DNA from 2 places in the Alkalimarinus coralli genome. Region 2 is predicted to be linked to the other one. Evidence: predicted binding sites of a transcription regulator. Region 2 holds the regulator's gene; the other holds the start of a gene.
What was found. The regulator FliA, encoded in region 2, starts transcription of late flagellar genes. The targets are predictions, from matches to a motif close to CTAAAGNTNNNNNNNNNNNNGCCGATA.

Region 1 (16,861 bases), 1.2 Mb from region 2:
TAATACCGGAATTCTGACACCGTATTGCTCTAATAAACCGTCATCATAAGCAATATCGATTTCATCAAGCATACAGGATTGGCCCTGCAAGGCAACCTGCAGCACTTCAATGGCCTTTTCGCAGAGGTGGCACCCTGTTGTGCTGTATAGAATAAGTTCAATCAAGTAGTTATCTACCATGGCTAACCATTAAAGAAATGAGAGTCTATAGCAATCTTTGAAAAGATTCCAAATCAGTCTTGGCACCCCCAATAACATCCTTCATAATCGACGACCCGTTTTTTTGAACAAACCCTTTTTACACAACGTACTCACTGAGCATTTATTGCTCAATATTTTCTAAAATCATTTTTTACGAGACCTTTGCACGACGTTATGAGCGAAGCAAAGACAAGGCAAAAAATGACGAAAAAGCGCAGTGTATATGTAATATTATATGAGCATTTTGAGTTATTTTTTAACGCTGTATTTGTAAGCGCAGTAGTCGTGCAAAAGTCTCTTTACAATTAATCGGATACAAAAATAAACTATGTGGTTTAAAAATATAATCGCCTATCGTTTCACAAAGCCGTTTACACTTTCTGATACAGAGCTTGAACAAAAGCTTGAAGAAAGCCCTTTTACCCCCTGCGGCCCGACTGAAGTTTCCCGCCAGGGTTGGGTTTCTCCTTTAGGCAGGCACGGCCAGCAGTTGGTTCATGTGACTAACGGCCACTGGATGATCTGCCTTAAACGTGAAGATCGACTCATCCCCTCTACGGTTGTAAAAGAAGCTGTTGCAGAAAAAGTCGCTGAGATTGAAGAAACTCAGATGCGCAAAGTGACCAAAAAAGAAAAAGATGAGCTGAAGGAGCAGATCACCCACGAGCTTCTTCCAAGAGCCTTCACCCGCTCAAAACTTACCTATGCTTATCTCTCACCCAAAGATGGCTTTCTTATCGTAAACGCATCATCTGCAAAAGCCGCAGACGATATTACCAGTTACCTGCGCAAAACCATTGGATCACTACCTATTCGTATACCATCGGTTAATCAAGCCCCGTCATCCGTTATGACCAGCTGGCTGACAAAAGACGCATTAATGCCGACAGGGTTTGAGGCTGATGAAGAGTGCGAGCTGCGTGATCCAGGCGAAGAAGGAGGCGTTGTGCGTTGCAAAGGCGTTGAACTTGACGGCGAAGAAATCGGCACTCACCTGGAAGCAGGCAAGCAGGTATTTAAACTGGCGATGACCTGGGAAGAGAATATTTCATTTATTATGAATGAAGATCTATCAATCAAACGCCTAAAGTTTGGTGATGTGATGCAGGAACAACTCGATGACTCAGGCGCAGAGGATGCGGCCAGTAAATTCGATGCCAGTTTTGCCATTATGTCGATGGAGTTTGCCAAATTGCTCCCCGCTATATTAGAAGCGTTTGGTGGCGAAGATAAGTCCGCTATTATTGAGGGATAAGCTGTAACAGCTCGGACTTGAGTCGCAGTTTCAAAGTAAATTTAGACATAACCTGGCAAGCCCGCTTCGGCCTGATTGGTTACATTATAAAGCCTTATTTTTTAGCCAATTATGGCTTAAGCAGACGAACAGTATAGGGTGCGACTGCGCACCCTATCACTCCCCCTCGCATGTGCCAGACATGTTGCACCATGCAATAAAATCGACAGATATAGGTTTATAAATACCTGCCCCCCTTCTGCCTGCCACCCTTTATTGATTCCGCTTGTTTGTTCATTTTCACCTTGCTATTGATTAACATTCGACACTATACTGTACATATAAACAGTATTTTTTAATTAGAAATTATGAGTGACTTAATCGATTTATTAGCGCGAAAACAATTAGTCTGGAAGGGCCATCAAACACAACCAAAGCAGAATACGCAGTCGTGTGGGTACCCAATACTTGATGAAAAGCTGGCAGGTGGTTTTCCGGCAACAGGCGTTGTCAATATTCGTAGTCCATTAGGGATTGGCGAGCTACGAGTTCTTATGGGCACACTATCAACACAGTCACGTTTACTGGTATTTATAAATCCACCAGGCTCAATATGTGCTGAATTCTTTTACCATCAGGGTTATGACTTAAAGAAGTTATTAATCATTAACTCCCGCCGTAAAAATGAAGCCCTATGGGCGGCTGAACAGTGCCTCAAAAGCGGCGCTTGCGGGGCTGTTCTTTTATGGCAAAACGTGCAGGAAATACATCAAATAAAGCGGTTCCAAATGGCTTGTGAAGAAGGAGACTGCGTGCAATTCATCATGAGCCCGCCGACTCAGAACATAACCTCTCTGCCAGTATCGTTGAACATGCAACTAACCCCCCATACGCAAGGCCTCGGTGTATCTATTACAAAACGAAAGGGAGGCAGGGCCATCCCTGAGTTCGCGTTAGATATGTCTGCTGACTGGCCAGCACTCTGCTGCGGCAAAGCCAACAATGTCATTCACTTTCCAACAGCACGTCATCAAAAAATCGTGTAAGTGAGATGGCACCATGTCACTTTGGATCTACTTACATTTTCCCTCTTTGCAGCTCGATGCTCTTTACTGTGAGCCCTCTCAAGGCGTCATCATTGTTGAAGGAAGGCGTAATGAAATTGTACAACTGAATCAGGAGGCTCAGGCAAACGGAGTTAAGCGGGGTATGGGGTTAGCAACCGCCGCCTCTCTTTGTGGGAACCTGCAAGTCCTTCAGTACGACGCTTGCTGTGAGTCAGACAAATTAAAAGAGATCGCGCACGGATTATACACGGTTACCTCAGATATCAGTTTTTTTGAACCTAATGGGTTACTGCTCCACGCCAGCAATATGTTGACCCTTTATGACGGGCTTGAGAACTATTGGCGCTCTATTACTGACCAACTTGACAAACTACCCTTTAATTATACTTATTCGTCTGGTTACTCCCCTTTCGCTGCAAAAATGCTGGCACAGAAAGGAGTCAACCAAATACTGGACTCAAAGCAAGAACTGTCTGTAAAAATTAACCAGTGCCAGTTATCAGAAACAGAGTTAACAACAAAACAAGTAAGCCAATTGACTCGGGTAGGCGTAAACACGGTAAAGGACTTATTAAGCATCTCTATGGCTGATATTGCCAAACGTTTTGATAGTGATTTAGTGAACTATACAGGGCGATTAACGGGAGAGTTTCACCACACAATTAATTTTTATCACCCTCCTGAACGTTTCAATCGCTACCTTGATTTACTCTTCGACGTTGTAAACCTCTCTTTTCTGGAAAAACCGTTACTAAAATTATTGGCACAACTCGAAGATTTTTTACGCGTAAGAGATCAGTATGCCCATGAGCTCTCTTTACTATTACAGCTTAGGAATAACCAATCATGTGAGGTGAGTGCAACATCCGCTGCGGGTGAATACCGGCAGGAAATATGGCTTAAATTATTTCAATTAAAGTTTGAGTCAGTCAGGCTAAGTGACCCTGTCGTACGACTGTCTTTAAGCGTAAAACGGGTCGCAGCCAAACAAGGTGATATGGCAGATTTGTTTAGGGGAAAACAAGGAAAGCTATCCCCCCTTGAGCTGCTGTCGTTATTGCAGGCAAAGCTTGGCGAACAGAACATTCAAGGCGTGCGTATCACGGAAGACCCCCGCCCTCATATAAGCTCTCAATATTGCCAACCGATGGTCGAAACACCCGACTCTACGACTATCCCCATAGATAAAAACCTGCTCCGACCAAGTATTCTATTGCCATTCCCTAAACCACTAAGAGAGCGTATCTCTATCATTCAGGGGCCAGAAAGGCTTTCAACAGGATGGTGGGATGGGCAGGCGATCATTCGGGATTACTTTATTGCGCGTACAGAAAACGGCCGCTGGTTGTGGGTGTTTCGAACCCCCGAGCAAAAATGGTTTCTGCATGGAGTATTTAGCTAATGTCATACGCAGAGCTTTATTGCCAAAGCAACTTCTCTTTTTTGCAAGGGGCATCTCACCCGGAAGAGCTGGTGACACAAGCTAATTTTTTAGGTTATCAGGCTATTTCAATAACAGATGAGTGCTCTGTTGCCGGAGTCGTCAGAGCGTATGCAGCAATCAAGAAAAACCAACTGTCTATCAAACTCATTGTGGGGAGCTTGCTGAAACTAAATCATGAACTAAGCATTATTTTAATCTGTCCGAACCGTCAGGCGTATGCCGAGTTATGCCGACTCATTACCAATGCACGACGCCGCGCTGAAAAAGGCCATTATGTATTGGATAAGTGGGACCTGATGTCCATCAAACAGTGCTTTGTTATTTGGCTACCCAAAGGAAACAGCAGTGACGAACAATGGGCCAAGTGGCTAAAGAAATATTATAAAGACCGCAGCTGGATCGGCCTTCAAAGGCACCTAAAGCATAACGACAAGCACTACACCCAACACTGCCAATCACTGTCCCGAATATGGAATATGCCCATTACGGCTTGCGGCGGCGTGCTGATGCATTCATCTACACGCTTATCGCTTCAGCATGTGCTAACGGCCATCAGGCATGGAACCCCCGTCCATCAGGCAGGGCAGCTATTATTAGCCAATACAGAACGAACCCTTCGCTCTAAAAAGAAACTTTCCAGCCTGTTTGACCCATTATGGTTGGCAGAAAGCGTGGAGATCGCAAACCGGTGCAACTTCGACCTGGGTGAATTGCGCTACGAATACCCTCAAGAACTGGTACCCCGTGGTGAAACCGCTATGTCCTATTTACGAAAACTGGTTGAGCATGGTATTAGGAACCGGTTTCCAGAAGGCGTTTCAAGCTCAGTACAAGCAATAATCAACAAAGAGTTAACGTTAATTGAAGCGCTTAATTATCCATTCTTTTTCCTCACTATTTATGATGTGGTTATGTTCGCAAAGCAACAGGGAATTTTGTATCAGGGCCGAGGCTCTGCTGCGAACTCTGTGGTCTGCTACTGCCTGGAGATTACCTCCGTAGATCCACGGCAAATTTCCGTGCTGTTTGAGCGTTTTATCAGTAAGGAACGAGATGAGCCACCAGATATTGATGTCGATTTCGAGAACGGGCGCAGAGAAGAAGTAATCCAGTATATCTACCGTAAGTATGGTCGTGAGCGAGCGGCATTGGCGGCAACGGTCATCAGTTACCGTTTTAAAAGTGCTGTACGGGATGTCGGAAAAGCGCTCGGTATTGCAGAAGCTCAACTCGACTTCTTTATAAAAAATGTAAACCGCCGTGATCGTGACTTAGGCTGGCAGGCTCAAGTCGTGGAGTTAGGGTTAAAACCTGAGTCGCTCAAGGGGCAACAGTTTATTACGCTAGTAAATGAGATTATCGGCTTTCCAAGGCATTTATCTCAGCATGTCGGAGGTTTCGTTATCTCATCCGGGCCGCTTTACGAACTGGTTCCTGTTGAGAATGCGAGTATGGAAGAGCGCACTGTTATTCAATGGGATAAAGATGATCTGGAAAGCCTGGGGTTGCTAAAGGTCGATGTACTTGCATTGGGAATGCTGACAGCCATTCGAAAGTCATTTGACCTTATTTATAACCACTATGGCCATCGCTATTCCATTGCTGAAATAACCCGCATGCAGGATGATCCAAACGTCTACCGCATGATTCAACAGGCCGACACTATCGGTGTTTTCCAAATTGAGTCTCGTGCACAAATGAGTATGCTGCCGCGCTTAAAACCCGCCAATTACTATGATCTGGTCATTCAAATCGCCATAGTTCGGCCAGGCCCGATACAGGGCGATATGGTGCACCCTTTTCTTAAACGCAGAAATGGTGAAGAGGCGGTTTCTTACCCTTCAGAAGAGGTAAAAGAGGTGTTATCCCGCACATTAGGGGTGCCTATTTTTCAGGAGCAGGTCATTAAGCTGGCCATGGTCGCTGCGGGCTTTACCGGGGGAGAAGCAGACCAACTGCGCCGGGCAATGGCCTCATGGAAAAAAAACGGGGAATTGTTCAAATTTAAAGCAAAGTTGATCAATGGTATGTTAGAAAGAGGCTACGAACTGGACTTTGCTGAACGTATTTTTGAGCAAATTTGTGGCTTTGGAGAGTACGGTTTCCCTGAAAGCCACTCGGCATCCTTTGCCGTACTGGCTTATGTCTCTGCCTGGTTAAAATTCTACTACCCTTCGGTATTCTACACCTCCCTCCTTAACAGTTTGCCGATGGGTTTCTACAGCGCATCACAATTGGTACAAGATGCACAGCGTCACCATATTGAAGTCCTACCCGTGTGCATCAATCTCTCTAATGTCAACCACAGCCTGGCAAACAAGGCCCCCTACGCCATTCGTTTAGGGCTGCGCCAAGTCAAAGGACTCAGTGAGCAAGGGATGAATAAAATTGTTTCAGAAAGACCAAAGTCAGGCTACTCACACCTATCCCAGATCAAAAGAATTGGCTTATCACGCAGAGACATTGAACTACTGGCCTCTGCAAACGCTTTCAGAAGCTTGTCATTAAACCGTTATGCTACTCGATGGAGCTTAATGGATTCTGAAGATGAATTGCCGCTGTTTGCCTCAAGCAAGCTACAAGTTGCCTCAAGTAAATCACAAACGGGGTTAAGCAAACGGCAAACGACTTTACGAAAATGGCAGGATCAACATGAGAGATTTCACTTTCAGCCCAATGCATTTGAAAACTTGCTGGAAGATTATAGTGCAGTAGGATTAACACTGGAAACCCACCCCATTAGCTTGCTGGATAAGTCAGGAAAAGCCGGTACTTTCACCAGGGCGAGCCAATTACGAACGCTGCCTCATCAATCCTTTGTGGAAGTCATCGGCGTCGTAACCGGTAGACAATCTCCGGGTACGGCTTCAGGCGTAACATTTGTGACACTGGAAGATGATACCGGAAATATCAATGTCGTCGTTTGGGCCGGTACAGCGAGAGCACAAAAGCAGCCATTCCTTACCGCTAAAATTCTGAAAGTTAAAGGCATTCTTGAACGCGAAGGAGAGGTTGTACACGTCATTGCAGGCAAACTTATTGATATAACTGACCACCTGGGTGGTCTTCGCTCGTCGTCGAGGGACTTTCATTAGCCCATTTAAATGCTTAAGGCCCAAGCGGGGCTATATGCCACCAATAGGTGATAGTCCCAGCAGCGGGTTGATAGCAGCTATTTCAACTGCTCTTTCTGCCAGTCATCTTTTGGCACATTAAGCGGTAAGCGCAGCGCCATCACTTCTTCATCAGGATCCCACTTGGATTCAAAACCCAACTTTTCAGCAAGACTCAACATAGGCTTATTATCCGGCAGCACAGAACCAATCATCTCAACTGTACCCTTCGACCGACAATATTCAATCATTTTGTTCATTAGCGTATAACCAAGCCGCTCACCTTTGAGCTCTTCACTGACCATCACTGCGAACTCGCATTGCAAGTTATTGGCATCAGTCCAAACACGAACGGTTCCAAGCGTTTCATTTCCTGAACCATCTTCTTTAGGGACTGTAGCAACAAAAACCATCTCTCGGTCATAATCGATCTGAACCATTTGAACTAACTCTTCATGACTAAAAGATTTCCGGTAATGAAAGAACCGAAAGCGTATCGACTCAGGTGACTGCTTCAAATGAAACTCGATATGGGCGGGCTCATCCTCGCCCCTAATCGGGCGAACTTCAACACGACGTTTTGATTTTGGCAGCGTAATCCACTCTGCAAGCTCTGCCGGGTAAGGTTGAATTGACAGTTTACCCGGTAAACCCAAATCGATAGCGACATCAACTGCGACCACTCCATCCTTATTGAATAACAGAGGCAGAATCTCCAGCCCTTTAATTTCAGGTATATCAACCACAATCTGCGACAAGGTAATTAATGTTTCACATACTGCTTTGATGTCCTGAGCAGGCCGGTAGCTATACTCTTTCAACAACTGGTACATGTAGGTTTGGGAAAGCAGATCCTTAGCCAACACCATATTCAGCGGCGGCAAGGCGATTCGTCGATCTGTCATCACATTAACACTCGCCCCGGCAGCACCGCATACGACCAATGGCCCTAGTTTGGGGTCACGAGTAATCCCCAGGCTAAACCCCAGGCCTCCAATATGCTGATGCGAACGGTGCACGGAATAACCCAGAAACCCGCTATTAGGAAAGTGCTCTTTATACTGTTCAAACAGTTCGGCACAAGAACTAATAATGGTGTCCTTTTCGTTTAAGCGCCGAATCGTTGTTTTATAACGCCCTCTTCCGGTTTTTTCTTCAAGAAACGGGTGACTGCTTTTCTCATGAAGCAGCGCAATATTAATAGGGCCGCCGATTTCTTCAAAGGCTTCTATAACCTCTTCAATATCATCGCAATACCATGTTTCAACCGTCGGGACACCATAATCGGCAATCAGCTGCCTTGCCTCGCCGTTCGACAGATGGTTACGCCCATTTCGAATAGCATTCTGAACAATCTCTCTTGCATCAGAGCGGTCAACCGCATGATCACTGTACGAGGAAGGTGTTTCTTTCAGCAACCTCTGGCTTCGTTGATGGTTAACCACATGCATAAACGCTTTTACAGCTTTCTCGGGAGAGAAAAAGGTGGGAATACCCGCTTCAAAAAACGCTTCTCTGGCATCCAGTATCGTACTTTGTCCCAGCCAGCAGGTGAAAATATTGAGCCGCGCTCGCTTAGCTTTGGTAATGACGGCATCTGCAATTTGAAGGCTGTCTTCAGTCAACGAAGGGGCGTACATGACCAATACATTTGAAACACCTGGGTCTTTAGCCAAAATGTCCATCACCGCCGAATAGGTTTCAGGTGTTGCATCATAGTTGAGATCAATCGGATTTTTCCGCGTCCAGTAAGGAGGCATTAGCTCTGCAATAGCATCAATCGTTTTATCCGACAGCTCAGCCAGTTCCCCGCCCAGATTTGCAAGCCGGTCGACCGCCAATACATTTGGCCCGAGGCCGTTACTCATTATCGCCAGCGTTTCTTTTTTAACCGGCTTCATTCTGGTCAACGTTTCAAGTGCATCAAACATTTCGTCAGCACCATTAACACGAAGAATACCCGCCCGTCTAAATAGCGCATCAAAAACCGCATCCCCATTAGTAATGCCATCTGCCAACGGCACCGGTTCCCATTGTGACTCCGGCACTCTGCCGCTTTTGATGCCAATAACCAATTTGCCTCGGGAGGCTGCACGCACAGCAGAGATAAAACGGGATGGGTTAGGCACCATTTCAATATGCAGCAGTATCGCTTTGGTATGCCTATCCTGAGCGAGATAATCGATTAAGTCATCCGGGTCGATATCCATACTATCGCCCAGCGTTAGAAAGTGGGAAAAGCCAACGCCTCGACTAAACGCCCAGTCGATGACGGCACTGGCGATAGTTCCTGATTGTCCAATAAACGCTATTTTACCGGGCAGCGCGCCCATATGGAGGTATGTTGCATTAACTTTGTTGCGAGGCGCCATAATACCGATCGTATTAGGGCCTAGAATTCGGATGCCGGTTGCTTTGGCTGCATCCCGAACCGAGTACATCAGCGGTCGGCCACTTTTACTGTGGGTTCTCGATAACCCACCCGTAAGTATCATCGCGGTTTTCACACCCATTTGCCCGAGTTTTTTAATCGCGCGGGGCACAGACTCAGGCGGGGTACAGACAATAGCCAGGTCAGGGGTAAAAGGCATTTTACTGACTTTTTTAACACAGGGAATGCCATGTACATTGTCATATTCGTTTGGATTAATAACCAATAGCTGGCCAGGATACTCTGACGATAACAGATTCCTCAGGACTATTCCGCCCAGGTTCTGGGAGCGCTCCGACGCACCTAATACAACAATCGATTTGGGGTTGAATAAGGCATCAAGATGTCGAGTACTCACATTCTTCTCCTAGACAAAAGTCGGAATCACTATCGTTCTGGCATCATATACAATAATCATCAATGCTAGGATCACTAACTCCAGAGTGGCTAACTACATAGTGACTAACTACAGAGTCACGAACACAGAGGCCGCTAATACCGTGATTAATCGCCAGGCAGATGGCACACACCAGCGTACTGAATAATTATTGCCGATTTATTAAAGCAGCATCACTATAGCCTGACCCAACAACAAAATAGTTGATGCTGATCAGCATAGAAGTGCCTGTTTTCATTTCTGACCTAGATCAGCTCAGGCAAAAGTTACCATAGTTCGACATAACGAGAGCGTATCTATTCTGCATCTTGTTAGTTAAACTGAGAGGGCCAGCTTATTTTTTACTTATTTAGCACACTTTTCAGTGCGGTATTCAATACTTAAGCCAGGCAAAAGAAAATAATAATTTAGTCGAATAATAACGTAGTCACTATTATGAAAACTGCTTATATAAGTCATCATGACTGCACTTTGCACAATATGGGGCCAGAGCACCCTGAAAGCCCTGCTCGCTTGATGGCTATCCTTGACCAAATTCAAGATACACGTCTAAATCAAGACCTCGACTTTATACGCGCAGAATTGGTAAACCCTGATCATGTCAGGCGCGTGCACCCGGCCACATACGTTGAGCAACTCGACCTTATACAGCCTAAAAAGGGGCGCATATATGCAGACCCAGACACCATTATGATGCCCGATACCATGCGCGCCGCAAAACTGGCAGCAGGCGCTGCTGTTCAGGCTGTGGATGCCGTCATGTCAGGGCAGAACAAAAATGCCTTTTGCGCCACGCGTCCACCTGGCCATCACGCAGAACGTAACAAAACCATGGGGTTCTGTTTCTACAACAACATCGCTGTCGCAGCAAAACACGCACTGGATTTTCATGGCCTGGACAGAGTCGCTATTATCGATTTCGATGTACATCAGGGAAATGGTACCGTCGATATATTCCAGGACGACCCAAGAGTTCTGGTCTGTTCCAGCTTTCAACACCCCTACTACCCATACAGTCATCACGCGGTTCACAAGCCGAACATTATTAATTTACCGCTGGAGGCTCATACACAAGGGCTGAGCTTTCGAAACAAAATTGAGAAAGCATGGCTAAATGAGCTACAAAATCATAAACCGCAACTGATTTTAATTTCAGCAGGTTTTGATGCACATAAAAATGACCCGATGGCGGATCTTGAGCTGGATAAAACCGATTATCGGTGGATTACAGAAATGCTGGTAGATGTTGCCAAGTACTATAGTAATGACCGAATCGTCTCAATACTAGAAGGGGGTTATAACTTAAAGGCACTGGCTGAGAGCGTGGAACAGCATCTGGAAGTATTGGCTGGTTTTTAAATAAACGGATAGTCAGCCAGTATTCCGAGTAAGTATAAAGCTGGTGGGCAGAACCTAAAGCGACAAAAAAAGGGGAAAATACTTTCCCCTTTTTAAACAGGTGAGCTGATTTTACTCATTCAGGCGTGAACTATACGATGCCCTGCTCTAGTGCTTCTTCTCGAATTCCGTCCCAACCTTCTTTAACCTTACGCAGATGGCTTGCCACTTCATCGAGCATATCAACATCATTCTTAACATTGGCTTCAAACAACCTGCGCTCGATATATGCGTATAAGTCAGATAAGTTAGAAGCAAGCTCCTGCCCTTCTTCAATATTTAAGAAGCTACGCAAGCCAGATACGATCTCGATAGACTTATTGATCAAACGATTTTTGCCTTCGTAATCAGATGCCTGGATACGGCCTTTAGCCATATTGATTCGTTCCAAAGCACCTTCAAACAATAGTTGTATTAAACGGTGTCGATCAACATCAATAACGCTAGTTTGTGTATTGACCGCTTGATATTGGTGTAGTGCATTCATAATTCACCTGTAAACATCTTTTAAGTAAACCAGGGGTTAAGCTGGCACTTGCTATAGCATCTGAAGCTACATCTTTTAATATGCTATTGTTATCGGCATTGCTTAAATTTTCTTAACCGACTTACACAATATTTTAGCCCAAAAATCTATCGTACCTAGCCGACAACATAGTCGAACTTAACAAACAACACAGTCGAACTTAACCAGTACTTAGTCGTCCTTTGACCCAGCTAATGCAGATAGCTGACTTTTCAAAAAGTCCTGTGTGCTATTCAGCTGAGATACCAGTATATCCGCCGCTGTAAACTGCGCTGAGAGCCTTGATCTCAAATTTTCTACTCTCAAATCAAGCTGCTCACGCCCTTTCGTGATCTCTGCTAATTGGTCTTTAAGGCCAGTCTCTTTTGCACCGATAATGCCTTCAAATTCAAGGAAACTATTAAGCTTATCGACTAACTGATCGCCAACACCTTCAATAAACGTTACCGAGCCGCGACTTCCGGTTGCAGAGCCTTCAACTTTTACGGCTAACCCTTCGCTGTCATCGCCTTCGGCGCCTGTCAGTATCTGGCCTTTTCCTGTCGCTTCAACACCGTTAATAGTGCCTTTTACATCCAGCCCGTCAACGCCTGCAATTGCATCAATACCCAACGATGCCAGCGTATTGGTATCTACCGAAGTGAAAGACACTTTAGACTCACTGCCAAATGTGCCAGAGTTAAACTGTAGCTGGCCGCTACCATCCAGAGAGACAGAAATTGCAGCGCCTGCTGAGCTAAGATTTGCGTCAGCATCCAGTTGCTTTTGGATTTCAGTCACCAGTTCGGCATCGGTATAGGTGCCAGCGGTGAGTGTTATATCGGCACTTTCTGTGCCATCAACGCTAATCTTGAAGGTATCGTTATCGGCGTCAATGACAGTCGACGCCCCAATAGCCACGTTACCCGTGAAGCTACCATTTGTAGCCGCCTGAGTAATATTAATGTCATAAGTGCCCGGTACCGTTTCTGCTGTTTTCTTGGAGAACGAAACTTGCGAATCAGATGCTCTACCCTGCTCAGCAAACAATGCCATAACATCATCGGGTGAGTCTGCAAGCGCTTTAGTAAACGCCTCATCATCAACTGAAAGCATACCGGTTGTTCGATCTGTGCTTATACCAACTTCTGCAAGGCTACGAACCGATGAGCTATCAAGCCCTGGTACCACTTGAGATAAAACACTTCTTAACTGGGAGTTAATTGAACGGATCGTCGAATCACCCAGCAACAATCCGTTTTCTGAGTTGCCGTTTGGGTCAAATGCGGTGACTTCATTGAGGATCGTTTTAACTTCGTTAAACGAATCAACAAAGTCCTGTATTCGTTCCAGAACTTTTTCTGTGTCCTGCGTGACAGAAACCGTTGCAGGTGAACCATTGGTCTTGCCGGTAAGCGTGAATGTTACCCCGTCAATAGCATCTGACACGGTATTTGATTGCCGAGAAACAGCTATACCATTAACTGAAAACAGCGCATTTTTTGCTTCAACGGACTCGGTCAGGTGATTATTAGTGCCGTCAAACGAAAGCTGTGAAAGGCCTAATGCATCAGTGCTGTTACCGTCCCCGGTATCGTTAACACTAATTTCGATAGCGTTATCAAGGCCCGAGTTCTGTGCAGCAAACACCAACACAAAACCTGAACCTGTATCGATTACACTGGCATTAACTGCCAGGTCTTCTTCGGCATTGATAGCATTCGCAATACCTTCAAGCGTATTGTTGCTACCATCGATCGTAATGTCTTTTGTGACATCTCCAACTTTAATGCTTAGCGTACCTGTACCAAGCCCCGTCAGATTTTTATCCGCAAATGAAGCGGTACTTAACGAGTGAGCCTGAGCAAGCTCGGTAACTTCTAAAGAATATTGACCAACAGCAGCCCCATTAGTCGCGGTTGCAGTTACATTGCTGGAAGATGACTCGGCGTTTAACGCCTGTAGAGCGCTAGGGTTACTCAGCACTCGGGTAGGAAGTCTAAGATCGGTAAGGGCACTTCGAATGCGTCCAACCGCTGAAAGCTCAGCTTGAACCTGCTCTTCTTTACGATCAAAACGAAGCTCGGTGGGCGCGCGCTCTGCTTCTGCTAATTTGTCTATAAGGTCACTGGTTAAAACACCAGAACCGATACCTATGGATGAAACAGACATAACTATTGCCCCCACTAAACAGTAAAATAAGTCAGCTATTTAACACCGTCAACTACAAAGCGTATAACTGACCTATTTACTGTATCGGCAACTACAGGCAAAGTTTTTCCTTTTTCCTGTAAATAAATGTAACTTGTTGCCGGTTTTACACCTTAATGTTAAATAAACTTAGTGGCTCATCCTGTTGCAAGTCCTGCGCCAACCTCAATGCCACATCATCAGGTATTTGTCTGACTACTTCTGAAGTCTGACGATCAACAACGGTTATCACAGTTTTTCCAGATGAATCGTCCGTCTGAAATTCAAGGTCTCGTTGCACATTCTGAATATAGTCATTCAGCTTGGTCACCGCTCCCTCTAACTGTTTATCCTTTTGCTCCTGACTCTGTTCACCACCCACCTTATTAACATTCTCGGCTGATATGGTGTTAACAGAACCATTCGACTTATCGGATACCGTGGCTGCCTGCTGGGGTTCCTGCTGAGGTGAAGACGCAGACGACCCAGCCCTGGTGGCCAGATCCAAACTACTTAACTTAACGTCATTCATAAAACACCTCTACTCTAAGATCTCTAATAACTAAGTGAAACTTAAAATCCGGCTTTAGCGAAGTGCACTAAAGCCGGTCAAGTTATCGCTTAACTATTATCCCAGTAGTGATAGCACCTGCTGTGGACCAGCATTAGCCTGGGCTAAGATTGAAATACCCGCCTGCTGTAGAACCGAAGATCTGGACAGTGCAGCGGTTTCTGCAGCAAAGTCAGCATCCTTGATTCGAGAATTTGCAGCTGACAAGTTCTCAGAGTTGATCTGGTTTGATGAGATCGTGTTATCAAAGCGGTTTTGGATCGCACCCAAGTTTGCACGCTCGGTGTTAACCTGTGTTAGCGCGTTATCCACTGCCTGGATAGCAGCATTCGCACCAGCAACCGTACTGATATCAACATCTTTCAGCAACGTACCAGACTCAGAGCCACCGTAAGTGCCGACATTTAGGCCAACATTTTCAATATCTCCAGTTTCTGTACCTAAGGTAAATGAGCCTGCTGATTTAAGCACCACACTTGCGACATTTACACTATCAACAAAACCTTCATCGTTAGCAGCACCACCACCGGTAAGCTCTATATTACGTCCATCTTCAGCTACTAACTTATAGCTGTCACCATCCAACACCTCAGCTCTCACACCAGTCTGGCCAGACTTCGCATTGATAGCATCAATAGCGTTAGTTACCTTAGTCGCCACATCTGAACCAGCAGCAATATCAATAGTGACGCCATTAATACCTATCTGCCCAGCTGTGGTTACAGTAATGTCGCCAGAATAAATTGTATTCTCGCCAGCTTCAGCAGTAACTCCTGTGGTATCAGAAATCCGGTTTATCGCTGCAGCTACCGAGATAGCACTCGCATCTGAATTTGCGGTCGATGCAGTATCATCTGACGCAAAAGACTGACCTACAGTCGCTCCATTAATTGTTAAATCACCAGAAACCAATGCAACACGGCCACTTGCTACCGTATCCGCATCACCAACGACACCACCATTTACTCCACTGAAACTTCCCTCTTCAAAACCAGCATTATCTATATCACCCGTTGTAGAGGTAATTTTTATATCTGACCCATCAGCACTCGTAAGTGTGACATTTCCCGTATAGACCTCTTCAGCGCCAGCAGCACCACCGGCAGCCATACCAAGAGCAGCGGTAGTTACAGTCGCCTGACCAAGCTCAATGTTTCTTCCATCTGCTGCACTTAAATCGATTCGGAAGCCGTCATCAGTAGTAACTACGGACGCAGTTACACCTGTTGCATCGGATTTAGCATTCAAGGCATCGGCCACTTTACCCAGCTCATTGCGCACGCCTTCTCCTGCAGTAGCGGCCCCAACCTGAATATCGATGGTCACGCCGTTAATAGAGACATTTCCGGCAGCAGCCGTCATATCCGCAGTGATAGAGGTACCTTCAACAGTATTCTCCGCTGCTGTAGCAGTAACGCCAGTTTGGTCACTTACCGCATTAATAGCAGCAGCCTTAGCAATTGCACTAGATGCCTGCTTAGAAGATGAAGTAGTATCAGCTGCCGCAGATGATGCTCCAACTGCCACTCCGTTAATGTTCAAATCACCAGCAACCAGAGCAGTTGTTTCTGCCGCAACACCTACAGTTAAAGCAGCCTTACTGATATTTGATGTTATACCTGCTGTTTCGGCACTACCTAATGTAGATGTAGTTACTTCCGCAATGTTTACATCAATGGTTTCACCCACGTTTGCACCCACCTGGAAGGTTTGGGCCTGGAAGTCACCATTTAGCAGCTTAACGCCGTTAAAGTTAGTCTGATCAGAGATACGGCCAATCTCATCAATAATCTGTTTTGCTTCGGCGTTTAGGGCTTCACGGTCAACATCAGTGTTGGTTGCGTTAGCAGACTGTACCGCCAGCTCACGTAAACGAGATAAGTTAGTGGTAATCGAGTCCAAACCACCTTCAGCAGTTTGCGCCAGCGATACACCATCACCTGCGTTTCGTGTTGCAACATTCAAACCACTAATCTGTGATTCAAAACGAGTTGATATAGCCAAACCTGCCGCATCATCTTTTGAACTGTTGATACGTAAACCTGAAGACAAACGATTCAATGCTTGTGCATTATCTGACTGAGCATTGTTCAGATTACGTTGTGCGGTTAGCGAGTTAATATTGGTATTTATAATTTGTGGCATAATGTTTCTCCTAGAACCTTCATCAAACAAGGCGCTCTCGTTATTGAGTTACCATATCTCCGCGCCACATCATTAAAAACGTAAGCCGTCGAATGGATAGATACTTGCCTTGTGATGTTTAACGGCACAAATTTGGCGACCTTTAATTTTTAATGTTACGGAATG
Region 2 (16,269 bases):
CTGACCGGAATAAGTATGGAACAAGCCTTCAGCGTACAGAACCTTAAAAGCCTAACTCAGGGAAACCTGGGTATTCCTGTATTGCTACTGGTTATTTTGGGCATGATGGTACTGCCCATGCCCCCCTTCCTTCTGGATCTGTTGTTTACCTTTAATATCGCGTTGGCGATTGTCGTATTGCTGGTGTGTGTATATGCCATGCGCCCTGTTGATTTTGCTATTTTCCCGACAATATTGCTGGTCGCAACGCTATTAAGACTGGCGCTTAATGTTGCTTCTACGCGCGTGGTGTTGCTCTGGGGGCATGAAGGAGGCGATGCAGCGGGTAAAGTAATCGAGGCGTTTGGAGAGGTGGTTATTGGCGGTAACTACGCTGTCGGTCTGGTGGTATTTGCGATACTGATGATTATTAACTTTGCTGTTGTGACAAAAGGTGCGGGCCGGGTTTCAGAGGTAAGCGCCCGCTTCACATTGGATGCAATGCCAGGCAAGCAAATGGCGATTGATGCCGACCTAAATGCCGGCCTAATCGGGCAGGACGAAGCAAAAGCGCGTCGGGAAGGCATTGCTCAAGAAGCTGACTTCTATGGCTCAATGGATGGTGCCAGTAAGTTTGTTCGAGGTGATGCGATTGCAGGCCTGCTGATTTTGGTTATCAATATTGTTGGCGGTTTATCCATAGGCATGGTTCAGCACGATCTTGAGTTCAGCGATGCCATGCAGAAATACTCGCTGCTAACGATTGGTGATGGCTTGGTAGCGCAGATTCCATCGTTGCTATTGTCTACTTCCGCAGCAATTATGGTGACGCGTGTCAGCACCACGCAAGACATGTCTCACCAAATGTTTGACCAGATGTTCTCTTCGCCAAGGTCTATGGCGGTTGCCTCTCTCATCTTGATTATTATGGGGTCAATTCCAGGGATGCCTCATTTCGCGTTTTTGGGGTTGGGCGTTTTGACGGCAGCAGGCGCTTACTATATTTGGTATCGCAAGAACAGAGGTCAGGTTGATGAAGGTGTGGTTAGAGCGGGGGCGCCAGGTGGCGCAGGGGCGGTTGCTCCAGGCGCTGCACCTTCTCCGGCACCTGGCGGCTCACCTCAGGCCCCGGTACCTTCGGGCGAAACCAAAGAGCTGGGCTGGGATGATGTTCTAACGGTTGACGTTGTCGGGCTCGAAGTCGGCTATCGCCTTATTCCCTTGGTCGATAAATCCCAAGGGGGGCAGTTGCTGGGAAGAATTAAGGGGGTAAGGAAAAAACTGTCTCAGGAATTGGGTTTTTTGATGCCGTCGGTCCATATCAGGGACAACCTCGACTTAATGCCCAACGTATACCGCATTACCCTTATGGGCGTTAATCTGGCTGAGGCGGAGATTCATCCTGATAGAGAGCTTGCCATTAACCCGGGCCAGGTATTCGGGAAACTAGAGGGGATTGAGGGGAAAGACCCTGCGTTTGGTTTGGATGCTGTATGGATAGAGCCCAGCCAGAAAGATCATGCCCAGACACTGGGTTATACGGTGGTAGACGCCAGTACGGTTGTCGCAACTCACCTTAATCAAATTCTACAAAAACATGCTCACGAATTGATTGGGCATGAAGAGGTTCAACAGTGGCTGGAGCAGCTGACAAAAGCCTCTCCGAAGCTTGGAGAAGAGCTGGTTCCGTCAACGTTGTCAGTTAGCTTGCTATTGAAAATACTGCAAAGTCTGTTGATAGAGAACGTGCCTATACGTGATATGAGAAGTATTGCCGAGGCGGTCGTGAATGTGACACCTAAAACTCAGGACCCGGTGATGTTAGTCGCTGCTGCACGGCAATCCCTTAAGAGACTGATTATTCAAAATATCTGTGGAGCGGAGAGTGAAATCCCCGTTATCACCTTAGACCCTGAACTGGAACAACTATTGCTTAAGTCTGTACAGCAAGCACAGAAAGTTGGCGCAGGGGATGATGTAGGGCTCGTTCTTGAACCGAGAATGATAGAAAAATTACAACGGTCATTGAACGATGCCGCTCAGCGCCAGGAGGTGATGGGTAAGCCACCAATACTACTGGTTTCAGCGCCATTGAGGCCCGTGCTAGCGAAGTTTGTAAGGTTTGGTATTGAGCGGTTGCATGTGCTCTCTTATCAGGAAGTGCCTGATAATAAGCAAATAACAATTGTCGCAACCGTAGGTCAGTAATTTGACGCGTTTTCATCAAAAACAAAAAGCGCCGTCAATTAATATGTCAGACGATCGTGTTGTCGCCGAATAATTGCGGACAACTGAAAGAATTTAGGAGAGACGCCATGAAAGTAAAACGTTTTTTTGCCGCAACTATGCAAGAAGCCTTGCGCATGGTTCGTGAGGAGATGGGGGCAGATGCGGTTATTCTTTCAAACCAAAAAGTGGGTGGTGGCGTCGAGATAGTAACTGCACTGGACTATGATGAGCAGCTAGCAATGAGTCAGGTTGAGACAATAGAAGGGCAAGATAAGGCCCCTTCACCGACTCAGGTTGGCCGAATGCAAGCAGAGCGCCATGTTCGATTACAGGAAGAGATGGAGCGGGCGCGCGAAAAAATAAATGGTGTTAGAAATAGGCGCGCAGGTAGTGATGAACCTGTACAGCCTGTTCAAGCAATTACTTCAGAAAAAGCAGGCGAAGCTGCAGCGCCCTCAGAACTTGAGCAGATGAAGGCTGAGTTAAGCCATCTTAAAGGGCTGCTTAATCAGCAAATTCAGAGCAGCAATGAAGCGCCAGTCGAAAGTGATGCTGATCGTTCAATTGTTAAGAATAATATTTCAGACAGGCTTTGCCGTATGGGGGTTGAGCGCTCTTTAATCGATGCGCTGTTGCCGGGGGTAAAAAATGGAACCGATATCAGTCAAGCCTGGAATCGGGTTCTGGCTGAGTTATCCCATGTGTTGGCGGTTGAAGATGCCGAGCTAACTGACCGGGGAGGCATTTATGCATTGGTTGGACAGACAGGTGCAGGTAAGACCACAACAATTGGCAAGATGGCTGCGCGGTATGTGTTGGAGCATGGGGCTGACTCAATTGCGTTAATCACCACTGATCGATATAGAATAGCCGCGCATGAGCAGCTAATGGTCTTTGGTCGTATTTTAAATATCCCTGTTAGAGTCGTGGATGAACAAAACCCGCTGGACGATGTGCTGGAGTCGCTACAGGATAAGAAGTTAGTACTTATCGATACTGCCGGGCTTAACCACCAAGACCCTGATTGGGCTGAGCAGCTGCATGAGTTGCGTAATTCAAAATTCGATATTCAAAGTTATCTGGTTCTGTCGGCAATAACACAAACCCAGATTATGAAATCCACCTACCATTATTATAAGATGGTCGGATTGGCAGGGTGCCTGGTTACTAAGTTGGACGAGGCTGTTAGCCTGGGTGAGGTAATTAGTTTCCTTTACTTAAGCGGTTTATCGGTCGCTTATGTGACTGATGGGCAAAAAATACCCGATGATATTCATTTGGCAAAAGCGCATATCATTGTTAGCAAAGCGATTACGTTATTTAAAGAGCAGGAAAAATTTGAAGCAGAGTTATTGTCTAATACGCAAGGCCGGATACATAATACCGGGCGCGCCAATGAGCTAACTTCAATGTATTTTGGCAACACAGCCTGAAATTAAGAACATAAAACAGTATCCTCTGCTAAACTGATGAAAAGTTTAGTTGTTTTATAGCTATCTAAGTGAATAAAATGTCTGTTTTTTGATCGAATTGGCCGATTGAGAAAACATATATCGCTTCGTTTGTGATAACAATAAAAGTAGTTTATTTCAGCTAAAGCGGTTAAGCGTTAAATAACGCTGCGGCACAAAGAACTGAATAGTTTCAGCCGAAGCATGCCTTTTCCGTTAAGAGCAATAAGATAGTCGTAATAAATGAGATCGTAGTGAATGGCACTGACTTAAGCTTGTCATCCTCGCGAACGCGGGGATCCATAGGGTTATAGACTCCGTTCCAAATGGATTCCCGCCTGCGCGGGAATGACAGTACAGAGTCATTATGTTTTAGGTAAGTGCCACTAAGATCGTAGTAATAAATGAGATTGTAGAAATAGAGCAAATTGCAGTAATAGGGGATAAACACCTGTATGAGTAATTCAAATCCAGTCCAGGTTATTGCTGTTACAGGCGGTAAAGGCGGTATTGGCAAAAGTAATGTATCGATTAACCTAGCTTTGGCGCTCTCCTCTATGGGGCGAAGAGTCGTGGTGCTTGATGCGGACTTGGGGTTGGCAAATATTGATGTTCTCTTGGGAATTACTTCGAACAGAAATTTAGCAGATGTTCTTTCAGGTGAGTGTGGCTTGCGAGATGTGATGGTCGAAGGCCCTGGGGGAATTAAAGTTGTCCCAGCTTCATCCGGGACTCAAAAAATGGTCTCCTTAAGCCCCTTGGAGCATGCTGGCTTGATTAATGCGTTTAGCGAAATCTCAGGCGATTTGGATGTATTGGTTGTGGATACAGCCGCAGGTATATCTGACAGTGTGGTTAGCTTTTTGAGGGCCGCACAGGAAATCGTTGTGGTGGTGGTTGATGAACCGACTTCAATTACCGACTCCTATGCGCTTATTAAATTACTAAACAGAGATTACGGAATTCATCGCTTTAGAGTGTTGGCTAATATGGTCAAAACACAGCAGGAAGGCCGTCACCTTTATTCAAAACTCGTTAAAGTAACAGATCGTTTTCTTGATGTTGCCCTTCAATACGTTGGTAGCATTCCATTCGATGAGGCAGTTAAAAAATCAGTTCAACGTCAGCGGGCTGTATTGGATGCTTACCCTCGTGCAAAAGCTTCACTAGCCTATAAGTCGTTAGCGCAAAAAGCGGATAGCTGGCCTTTGCCTTCGTCACCGAGAGGGCACTTGGAGTTTTTTGTTGAGCGTTTGGTGCAGGCGTAAATTATTAATTTATGGCATTGGTACACGGCCAAATGATGTATAGTGATTCGAATATTGAACGGGCTGATAGTCTGGTTCGGCAGCACGCGCCACTGGTGAAGCGTATCGCTTATCATCTGATGGCAAGGCTTCCGGCAAGCGTGCAGGTGGATGACCTGATCCAGTCCGGTATGATGGGGCTGTTAGAAGCCTCTAAAAAATATGAGCCATCAAAAGGGGCATCGTTCGAAACCTACGCCGGGATTCGAATTCGTGGTGCCATGATGGACGAAATTCGCAAAGGAGACTGGGTTCCCCGGTCTGTTCACAGAAATACCCGTAAGATATCTGAAGCGATCAAAGCGGTTGAAGACCGTGAAGGTCGTGATGCAAAAGATCATGAGGTAGCGGCAGAGCTCGACATGGACTTAGACGAGTATTATGCCTGTATTAAGGATAGTGCCAGTGGAAAGCTATTTAGCTTTGAAGAAATTCTGGAAGGGGGAGAGGGGGCTGTTGATCAGTTGGCTGCATCCTCTGAAACGCCTTATTCAGAATTGCAAGATGACGCGTTTAAAGAGGGGTTGGTGCAAGCAATAGCCTCACTACCCGAACGAGAACGATTAGTGCTATCGCTCTACTATGATGAAGAGCTAAACCTTAAAGAGATTGGGGCGGTGCTTTCAGTGAGTGAATCACGAGTTAGCCAAATACACAGTCAGGCAGCATTGCGCTTAAGATCTAGGTTAATAGAGTGGCACTAAAATTGACATGCTTATAGCTGCTTGAATTTTTTAGAAAAATGATAGCAGTTATTTTGCTTAACATTAAAAAAAACTGGATACCCGTCGAACTCAAGCTAGACTTACATTCATACCATGAGCCTGAATCGAGTTCTGGCTTGTTAAGGGTTCCAGCTTCGGCATTTTGGAGGTCGACTTGGATAAAAATATGAAAATCCTGGTAGTTGATGATTTTTCGACTATGAGGAGAATTATAAAAAACCTGTTAAGAGATCTGGGCTTTACAAACGCTGATGAAGCGGATGACGGGAATACTGCATTGCCAATGCTTCAGACAGGTAAATATGACTTTCTCGTGACAGATTGGAATATGCCTGGCATGACGGGTATCGAACTGCTTAAGGCAGTAAGAGCTGATGATAATCTGAAAGGTTTACCCGTACTGATGGTTACTGCTGAAGCGAAGCGGGATCAGATTGTTGCTGCAGCTCAGGCGGGTGTAAATGGTTATGTTGTAAAGCCGTTTACTGCGGCGGTGCTGAAAGAAAAAATTGATAAAATCTTTGAGCGTATCGATTCTTGAGCGCAGGTTAGTGCATGACAAATAAAGAAGAAAACTCGCAGGATATGGCAGGATTTGAAACGCAGCTTAAAAACCAGGCCGCTGATCTCAAAGATTTGGTTGATTCCGGTAACATTTCAGAAGCGTTGAAAGTAATCTCAGACTTAAATGCCACCCGAGATCAAAGTCTTTACCAGGAAGTTGGGCGGTTAACGCGAACCTTACACGAATCAATTAGAAATTTTCATATTGATACGGCAAGAGGGGCGGGTCAGGAAGAGCTTTCCAAAATTGATGATGCGACTGATCGCTTGTCTTATGTTGTCGACATGACCAATAAGGCTGCAAATAAGACCTTAGACCTTGTAGAAGAGAGTATGCCTATTGCTTCGGAAATGAAGGAAGAAGCAGATATTCTAAAAGGTGATTGGGCAAAACTACGTCGCAGAGAGATGAAGCCTGAAGAGTTTCGTCAGCTTTATAAACGTATGGACTTGTTTCTTGATAAATTAAGCAATCAATCGGATAAAGTTTATCGTAATTTGTCCGACATATTGTTAGCACAAGATTTTCAGGATCTCACCGGTCAAGTCATTAAGAGAGTGACAGGGTTGGTGCAGGAGGTGGAGGAAAACCTAGTAAGCCTAGTGGCTATGGCCGGTAAGGTAGATCAGATTACAGGTACCGTTCACGAAGGATTAGAACAAGAAAAAGAAAAGAATATTGAACGTGGTGAGGGGCCTCAGATGAACGCGGAAGAACGTGTCGATGTGGTTTCGAGTCAGGATGATGTGGATGATTTACTCTCCAGTCTAGGTTTTTGAGGAGTGCTTGCATGGGGTTTGAAGCGGATGAAGAGATTCTCCAGGACTTTTTAGTCGAGTCAGGTGAAATTCTCGAGCTTCTGTCAGAACAACTGGTGGATTTGGAGCAGAATCCGGATGATACGGATTTGCTTAACGCGATATTTCGTGGGTTCCACACGGTGAAGGGCGGAGCTGGTTTTCTACAGCTTGATGCGTTAGTTGAGTGCTGCCATGTGGCAGAGAACGTCTTCGATATTCTTCGAAATGGTAAGCGTACAGTTACTGCCGAATTGATGGACGTGGTACTGCAGGCGTTAGATGCCGTTAATGAAATGTTCGAACAGTGCAGAAATCGGGAAGAGCTGGTTCCCGCAGACCCCGCTTTGATTCAAGCGCTGGCAAGGCTTGCCGTTCCTGAAACTGAAGGCGAGCGAGCATCTGAGGCTCCAGCCACAGAGACAGCTCCCGACATGAACGAACCCCCCGTTGAGCAAAGCTCTGTGCAGACTGAAGATGACGCTGAAGAGAAGGGCGACATTACCGACGATGAGTTCGAACAACTTTTAAGTGCACTCGATGCGCCTGAAGGCACTACGGCTGCGGAATCTACACAAGCCTCAACTGCTTCTTCCAGTGACAATGTTGAGTTGTTTGATGAGGCTCCATCAACAGGTGGCTCTGACGATGAAATCACTGATGATGAATTTGAAAAACTGTTGGATGACCTGCATGGAGCAGGTAAGCATGGCAGCATAGAAAAAGCCGAAAAACCTCAAGAGCCTGATTCAGGCGAAATTACTGACGACGAATTTGAAAAACTGCTGGATGACCTGCACGGAAAAGGCCAGTTTACAGGCGAAGTTGCGGGTGGCGGTTCAGTGTCACCCTCTCTCTCTCCCTCTCCCGAAACAGCTGCAGCGGGTGACTCTGACCTAATTGATGACAGTGAGTTTGATAAACTCCTTGATGATCTTCATGGTAAAGGAAAGGGGCCAACAGAAGGTGGCGGCGCTGTTTCGCCTGCGGCCAGTACGCCAACACCTCCGCCGGCGGCAAAACCCCAACCTAAACCTGAGCCTCAACCTAAACCTAAACCTGAGCCTGTATCGGCACCAAAGACCTCTGCACCGGCCTCGCCCGCAGCTAAAAAGGCGGTTGGCAAAGAGCAGTCAATTGCTACCGAAACCACCGTTCGGGTTGATACCAAGCGTCTTGATGACATTATGAATATGGTTGGAGAGCTGGTATTGGTTAGAAATCGCTTGAAGCGCCTAGGTGATGAGAGTGAAAACGAGTCAATGCAAAAGGCGGTATCGAACCTTGATGTCGTGACGGGTGACCTGCAGTCTGCAGTGATGCAAACCCGTATGCAGCCAATCAAAAAGGTATTTGGAAGATTCCCAAGAGTCGTAAGGGACTTGGCTCGCAATCTTAAAAAAGAAGTTAACCTTGTTTTGCGTGGTGAAGATACTGACTTGGATAAAAACCTGGTTGAAGCACTTTCTGACCCTCTTGTCCACTTGGTAAGAAATGCTGTGGATCATGGTGTTGAATTACCGGATGTAAGAGAGGCGAGCGGTAAACCAAGAACAGGACGTGTTATTTTAGCCGCAGAACAAGAAGGTGATCATATTCTGCTGTCGATTGAAGATGACGGCGCGGGAATGGATCCGGACGTCCTTCGCAGAAAAGCGGTTGAAAAAGGCTTATACGACGAGGATGCGGCTGAAAGACTGACCGATACCGAGTGCTTCAATCTTATTTTTGCACCTGGCTTTTCAACAAAAACCGAAATCTCTGATGTCTCTGGACGAGGCGTCGGCATGGATGTGGTTAAGACCAAAATCACGCAGCTCAATGGCACGATATCGATCGATTCAGAAAAAGGTAAAGGTTCTCACATTATTATCAAGGTACCTTTGACACTGGCGATTATGCCGACGTTAATGGTACTGCTCGACGATCAGTCGTTCGCGTTCCCTCTGGTAAGCGTGGTAGAGATTTTTCACCTTGACCTATCGAGTACTAATATTGTCGACGGCCAGGAATGTGTAGTGGTCAGAGACAATGTATACCCGCTTTTTCATATTAAGCGCTGGCTGGTTGATAATATTCCAGATGAGTCTGAAAGTGATTCAGCCCATGTGGTGATTGTCTCAGTAGGGACCAAACGAGTCGGTTTTGTCGTTGATCAGCTTGTCGGCCAGGAAGAGGTGGTTATTAAACCGCTAGGGCGAATGCTGCACGGTACACCCGGAATGTCCGGTGCGACGATAACGGGTGATGGCCGAATAGCACTGATTCTTGATATCCCTAGTTTGCTACAGCGTTATGCATAACATCCAGCCGTTGTGAGTGCTCTGAAACAAGGCGCTCGCAATTGCGTTATTTATTGACTATTCGTAATACTGTTAACTAGATGAGTAGAGTCGGTGCAGTAGAGTCTTCAGCGAAAACGTTGAACTGAAGGCATTTTTCTATCTGGAGATTCATGAATGGCGGTTTCCGTCTTAGTCGTTGATGACTCGGGGTTTTTCAGGCGAAGAGTCTGTGAAATTCTAGAGTCAGTTAGCACAATAAAAGTAGTTGGCACCGCAAGCAACGGACAGGAAGCGCTTGAGCTGGTTAAAAAGCTTAAACCCGATGTAGTCACCATGGACTACGAGATGCCTGTTATGAACGGTGTGGCAGCGGTCAAACAGATTATGCGTGAGTCACCCACGCCTGTATTAATGTTTTCTTCGCTCACCTACGAAGGTGCACGCGTAACGCTGGATGCACTGGAAGCCGGAGCCGTCGATTTCCTACCTAAAAACTTTGAAGACATTGCGAGGGACTCCAGCAGAATGCAGGAAGTTCTTAAGCAGCGTATTCTAGCCGTTGCTGCTACTAACAAGCAGCGCACTCCTGCTCGACCCTCCGCAATTTCGCAGTCTTCCTCTTCCACAGCCGGTACGCATCAATCGGGCGGCACGGAAAGCCCGGCAGGTAAAAGTCCGGTGGGTAAGCGCACTGAGCGAGTGAAGCCAATAGCAAGGCCTGGCCCAGTTGTAAAATCTGATACAGGAGGGCTTAACCGTTCCCAAGCATCGGCACGAGGCTCAATGAGCCAGAAGGACTTATCTGAAGAGCCTGTTTCGAACAGCAAGATATCACACCCGGTGAATTTGGTGGCAATTGGTACGTCTACAGGTGGGCCGATTGCGTTGCAGAAAGTTCTGACAAAGCTGCCTTCAAGCTTTTCCAAGCCCATTGTGCTGATTCAGCATATGCCGGCATCGTTTACCTTGGCGTTTGCTGAGCGATTGAATCGGCAGTGTCAGATTACTGTTAAGCAAGCAGAAGATGGCGACATGCTTAGGCCCGGCTTGGCTTTGTTGGCTCCTGGTGGCAAGCAGATGATTATTGAATCCCGCTCGGGAAGTGCCCGAGTGAAGATTCTTGAAGGGGATGACCGATTGCACTATAAGCCGTGTGTTGATGTAACCTTCGGTTCAGCAGCCAGGTGTTTTCCAGGGAAAACCTTAGGCATTATTTTGACTGGCATGGGTGCAGACGGAAAAGACGGTTGCCGCTTGATGAAGCAAACCGGCTCAACGGTTTGGGCGCAGGATGAGAAAAGTAGTGTCATCTATGGAATGCCAATGGCCGTTGTAAAAGCCGGTCTGGCGGATGAAGTGCTGAGTCTGGGAGATGTTGCAGGACGTATTGTGTCCGGGGTCAAGTAATGGATTTATTGAGTATTATTGGTGTTATTTTAGCCTTTGGTGCAGTTATTGGAGGCAACTTTCTCGAAGGTGGTACGGTTGATGCCCTGATCAACCTGCCAGCGACGATTATTGTAATTGGCGGAACCTTTGCCGCTATCATGCTGCAAACATCGTTAAAGCTATTAAAGCATGCTGGCCGAATGTTTCTTTGGGTGTTTATGCCGCCATATGTCAACTTGGAAGATGGTGTTGATAAGGTCGTCAAATGGAGTATGAGGGCTAGAAAAGAAGGGCTGTTAGGACTGGAAACAATCGCCGGAAAAGAGAAGGAGGCGTTTGCAAAAAAAGGGTTACAGCTGCTGGTTGATGGAGCCGAGCCTGATACCATTCGAAGTGTCATGGAGCTTGAGCTTATCGCTAAGGAAAACAGAGATATCGAAGGTGCTAAAGTCTATGAGAGTATGGGAGGCTATTCTCCTACGATTGGTATCATCGGTGCGGTAATGGGGTTGATTCATGTTATGAGTCACCTGGAAGACCCTGCCTCTTTAGGCTCGGGCATTGCTACAGCGTTTGTCGCCACGATCTACGGCGTCGCATTTGCCAACCTGTTTTTGTTCCCAGTTGCGAATAAACTTAAAGCGGTCATAAAGCTTGAATCGCTATATCGGGAGTTGATGATCGAAGGTTTGGTCTCGATCTCTGAAGGGGAAAACCCCCGCTCAATCGAATTGAAACTTAGAGGTTTTCTTCACTAATACTCAGGCGGGCTTAATATGAGACGACAGTTGGAAGAGGATGAGTCTCACAGTAAAGAGCGGTGGCTCGTTTCCTACGCAGACTTCATTACATTGCTTTTTGCATTTTTTGTGGTGATGTATTCGGTTTCATCGGTCAATGAAGGCAAATACAAAGTTCTCTCAGAAACCCTTGAAGGAGCCTTCAACTCTGCCCAGAGAACGACCAAGCCGATACAGATTGGCGATCACATTCCACGCTCGAGTGGTCAAAATGAGGGTGAACAAAAAATACAGCCTGTTGAATCCATTCCAAGAGGGAGTGAGGGGCGAATAAAAGATAGAACCAAAGGGATGCGCGAAATTGCAGATAAATTCGCCGCAGAGTTTTCTGGCTTGATCACCGATGGGCTGGTCTCGGTGAATGAGAATGAAGACTGGATTGAAGTCTCGTTATCAAACAAAATTTTATTCAAAAGTGGAGATGTTGAACCTTATGACGAGGCATTTCCTATTCTTGAGCAGGTCGCAACTATACTTAAATCCCATGATAATGCGCTTTTAGTAGAAGGTTTTACCGACAATATTCCCATTCGTACTCGCTCTCACCCTTCAAACTGGGAGTTATCTTCGTCGCGTTCGGCGGCGGTTGTTCGTTTACTGGCGCATGAAGGTGTCGACCCTTCCAGAATGGCTGCTGTAGGCTACGGGGAATATCAGCCTGTTGCGAGGAATGACACGCCTGAAGGAAGAAGTCGCAACCGCAGGATTGTGCTGGTGATTTCAAAAGACCCAAATGTGCGTGTCACCTTGCGCAATAAAGGTTAATCAACTTCAACGTTTCGTTACATTTTTCTATGGCATTATTCCTGCTTGTTAGGTCTAAAATAGGCCTAAAGTAGGCCTAAAGTAGGCCTAAAGTAGGTCTAAAATAGCAAAACCGGCAAAAGTGTGCCTGGCTGTTAGGGTGCTGTGGTTGTGATATGAGTTGTTTTATTGCTAATTCAATCATTAAGTTATTGCCATCTTTGTCGATATAACTACCTCAGGCTGTTGATTTTAATAAACATAAAGATAAGAGGTACCGCTGTGCGTATCTGGGCAATTGCAAATCAGAAGGGTGGAGTAGGGAAAACAACGACAACTGTAGCCTTGGGTGGTCTATTGGCCAAAGAAGGCAAGCGAGTGCTGATGATGGATCTTGACCCTCATGGCTCCCTCACCAGTTATTTTAAATATGACCCTGATACTATTGAGCACAGCGCATTTGATCTGTTTTTACATCAAGGCAAAGTGCCCCAAGATCTACCCGCCACCTTAATTGTCAAAACATCGATGCCAGGGTTAAAGCTGCTGCCCGCGTCTACGGCACTGGCAACACTGGAGCGACGAATGGTTGGCGTTGAAGGCATGGGATTAATTATTTCCCGAGCGCTTGCCATATTGTGGGATGACTTTGATTACGTACTGATCGATAACACGCCTTCTCTCGGTGTTCTGATGATCAATGCATTAGCTGCGAGTCAGCACTTGATGGTGCCGGTTCAGACCGAATTTTTGGCGCTTAAAGGTCTTGAGAGGATGATGCACACATTGGATATGGTGATTAAATCTCAAAAGAGTAAATTAACATATACCATCATTCCAACTATGTTTGATAGAAGGACTCAGGCGTCGGTACAAAGTCTGAGGTCAGTAAAAAATACCTGGGGTTCACAGGTCTGGAAGTATGCCATTCCTGTGGATACTAAATTCAGAGATGCGAGTAGAATGGGGGTTGTTCCCTCAGAGCTTGATGAAGCAACTCACGGAGTTAGGGCGTATAAAAAATTACTGGAAAATATTAGGGAAAACGAAGCCGTCAATATTTGATTGGCGGTCTAATGTTGGGGCGACGAATACCTTGCTACAACCAAGGTGATATCGTTTGCTCAGCGTGGGCACTGTTTAGATTAAGTTGTAAAAGATCAAGTTGTATATAGATCAAGTTGTATATAGATCAAGTTGTATATAGATCAAGTAGTAAAAGGGCAGTTCGAGATGAGTGGTTCGAAATGAGTCGTAAGCACAATCAATTTGTAGCATCGCCCAATGATGCCATTAACAGTTATATTGGCGATCTTCTTTGGTCTGAAAGCGAAGAGGAACAGCGTGTTGCACCTGATAACTTATCGGTCACTACTACTAATACTACTACCGCTAAACTCCAGTCTCTTTCAAATACCATTAAGCCAGGTTTCTGGTTGATTCCTCTGACTAATTTAGATCATTATCGATTGGACTTGTCGCGCCCTCAGCGTTCCCTGAATGCGTCATTTGCCCTGCTTTTATCAGGGCTGTTATTGCTGAAATGCCCTATTAGCGGCCGTGTGCGCGAAGCTGTTGTTGAGCAGTGTCATGAGAGGATGATGGAGTACCGCTTACTCTGCAAGATCACTCGGTTGCCTTCCGCAACAAGGAGGTTCAATGAGTCGTAAGCGGTATAGTGATACGATCAACCCTCAGGTTGCGGTACAGGACTACCTTGATGACTTGCTACAAAAGTTACCATCAACATCTCCGTTGGATGAGCTAAGGGAGGCTGAAGAGCGTGAAGCTGCGCTAGCCAGTGAACGCGCGAGAAAACTCTCAGAAGGTCGCGGTCACAGACAGCGTGAACAGAAACCAGTAATACCAATGGCCGGAAGTGGCAGCCACAATTACACGGCTGGCAGAGAAACGTCACTGGCTGCGCAACGGTTGGAAAAGAAAAGAGCGCTGGCCAGAGCGGTACCGAGGGATTTCCGGGAGCCGCTGACTCTTAAGTCACCCTCGATTAGTGGTATGCTTAGCGCTATACCAGACGCTGTGCAGAGCACGAGCCCGGCATTAGAGCTGCCTAAAACTAAAACTAAAACTAAAGCTGATGTGGCGGTCGCCAAAAATATCCCTGAACAGGTTGTCGGTGAACTCGATTCCCCTGCCACTTCTTGTGAAAGCAGCCCTAAGAACGCTGGCACCGAGAGCGTTGTTGCAGATAATAATTTGACAACGGCTAAGGCTGAACCTCTTGGTAAAACTCAGGATGTTAGCGAAAAAACTAAAACGACCCCTAATGCGCCTGCAGCTGAGCAATCGGTTGAGTCTGAACAGGCGACAGCGGCTGCTGAGGAACGTAGTGCGTATTTGGATAGCTGGTTGGATAATGGCCGGCCAAACTGGGCTCAAGGTCGGTTTGAGTGTCTGATTTTTACTGTGGCAGGGTTGAAACTAGCCGTGCCTTTGGTTTCGCTGGGGGCGATTCACTCTATGGATCGGGAACTGACACCGCTAGTGGGTAGGCCCCCATGGTTTCTTGGCTTGTTGCCGGTAGGCGAAAAAAATATCAAGGTGGTCGATTCTGCGCTGTGGATAATGCCGGAGCGTTATAACGAGGCTGCTAAAGAGGGGTATCGATTTGTCATCAGGCTTGATAATAGCGAGTGGGGGATGGCCTGCGACTCTGTTGCACAGTCTTTCTCCCTCTCGCCAGAAGAAGTGCGATGGAGAACCGACCGAGGCAAAAGGCCATGGCTTGCGGGTACGGTAATCGATCATATGTGTGCATTGATGGATGTGGCGGCCGTTGCCCACTTGCTTGATACTGCCCAGAAAACAAACCACTCCCCAATATAAACCCTTAAGCATGTTGAATTTGCTACTCTTTACGGGTTATTCCTATTAAGATTCTGTCACTTATCTAAACTCTGGCTATACTATAGCTAACGATTTATAGCTTTTTGTCATTAACCTGGCATGGAATGTGATAATAAAAGGTTAAGATGGCTTGAGTGATGATTTTTTGACAAGCATCGCTATTGGTAATTTCAATGGCGTTTGGCAAAGAGTTTTTTGACACCCGATAATTAAAATAGGATCAAGAGGTTCGGAATATGGCATCTAGTACAGGGCATAGTGGTCAAACAACAGAAGATCCTATCTTCCAGTATGTAACCTTCCGGTTAGACGATGAAACCTACGGTATTAACGTCATGCAGATTCAGGAAGTGCTGCGTTATACCGAGATAGCGCCGGTGCCTGGAGCGCCAGATTATGTATTGGGGATAATTAATCTTCGAGGTAATGTGGTTACCGTGATCGATACCCGCAAGCGGTTTGGCCTTAGCCAGTCTGATATTTCTGACCATACACGTATCGTAGTGCTGGAAATAGAGGGTCAGGTTGTTGGGGTGTTGGTTGATTCCGTTGCAGAAGTGGTTTATCTGAAACAGTCAGAAGTAGAGACTGCTCCAAACGTCGGCAATGAAGAGAGTGCGCGCTTTATTCAGGGCGTTTGCAATAAAAACGGCGAGCTTATTATTCTGGTTGAGTTTGAAAAAATGCTCAGCGAAGAAGAGTGGGCAGATATGTCGGCCTTATAAGCGTTGTCTTGTAAGGTCTAGTAGTGAGGGTAACGCGATGTTAGAGCAATATGCTCCATTATTGAGTTTAGTATCAACGATATTACTGGCAGGGTATGTTGTTTTTCTCAGGTTCTCGATGAGTAAACAGGCTGCCAAATATAGCGAACAGATAAAAGCCATTAGTCAAGAACTACAGGCCATTGGCAGCGGTTCTATGGGGGTAGGCAGAAAGCTGATTGTACTCGAAAAGCAGATTGCTGAACTGAAGAACAGTCAGGAAGAGATGGTTAGAAATGACCCCAATAGAGTATCGTATACAGAGGCTACCCGACTGGTCGAGTTAGGTGCCGATGTCGAAGACTTGATGAACAGTTGTGGCATCTCCAGGCCAGAAGCTGAACTGGTGACCGCATTAAGTCAAAA

Region 1: the regulator FliA is predicted to act here: its motif matches at 11,863-11,889, upstream of fliS (flagellar export chaperone FliS).

The regions. Positions count from the first base shown of each region.
Region 1 covers NZ_CP096016.1:2,242,641-2,259,501, forward strand. Annotated here, with positions in the region: gene MY523_RS09925 (glutaredoxin family protein) at 1-180, opposite strand, end outside; gene rdgC (recombination-associated protein RdgC) at 530-1,456, shown strand; gene imuA (translesion DNA synthesis-associated protein ImuA) at 1,804-2,481, shown strand; gene MY523_RS09940 (Y-family DNA polymerase) at 2,495-3,904, shown strand; gene MY523_RS09945 (error-prone DNA polymerase) at 3,904-7,041, shown strand; gene MY523_RS09950 (bifunctional acetate--CoA ligase family protein/GNAT family N-acetyltransferase) at 7,119-9,848, opposite strand; gene MY523_RS09955 (histone deacetylase family protein) at 10,323-11,246, shown strand; gene fliS (flagellar export chaperone FliS) at 11,377-11,772, opposite strand; gene fliD (flagellar filament capping protein FliD) at 11,983-13,962, opposite strand; gene MY523_RS09970 (flagellar protein FlaG) at 14,108-14,512, opposite strand; gene MY523_RS09975 (flagellin N-terminal helical domain-containing protein) at 14,609-16,696, opposite strand.
Region 2 covers NZ_CP096016.1:1,082,973-1,099,241, forward strand. Annotated here, with positions in the region: gene flhA (flagellar biosynthesis protein FlhA) at 16-2,187, shown strand; gene flhF (flagellar biosynthesis GTPase FlhF) at 2,295-3,641, shown strand; gene MY523_RS04820 (MinD/ParA family protein) at 4,115-4,927, shown strand; gene MY523_RS04825 (RNA polymerase sigma factor FliA) at 4,939-5,670, shown strand; gene cheY (chemotaxis response regulator CheY) at 5,846-6,232, shown strand; gene MY523_RS04835 (protein phosphatase CheZ) at 6,247-7,035, shown strand; gene MY523_RS04840 (chemotaxis protein CheA) at 7,047-9,356, shown strand; gene MY523_RS04845 (protein-glutamate methylesterase/protein-glutamine glutaminase) at 9,513-10,745, shown strand; gene MY523_RS04850 (flagellar motor protein) at 10,745-11,485, shown strand; gene motD (flagellar motor protein MotD) at 11,504-12,292, shown strand; gene MY523_RS04860 (ParA family protein) at 12,554-13,336, shown strand; gene MY523_RS04865 (hypothetical protein) at 13,519-13,941, shown strand; gene MY523_RS04870 (chemotaxis protein CheW) at 13,931-15,118, shown strand; gene MY523_RS04875 (chemotaxis protein CheW) at 15,376-15,864, shown strand; gene MY523_RS04880 (DUF2802 domain-containing protein) at 15,902-16,269, shown strand, end outside.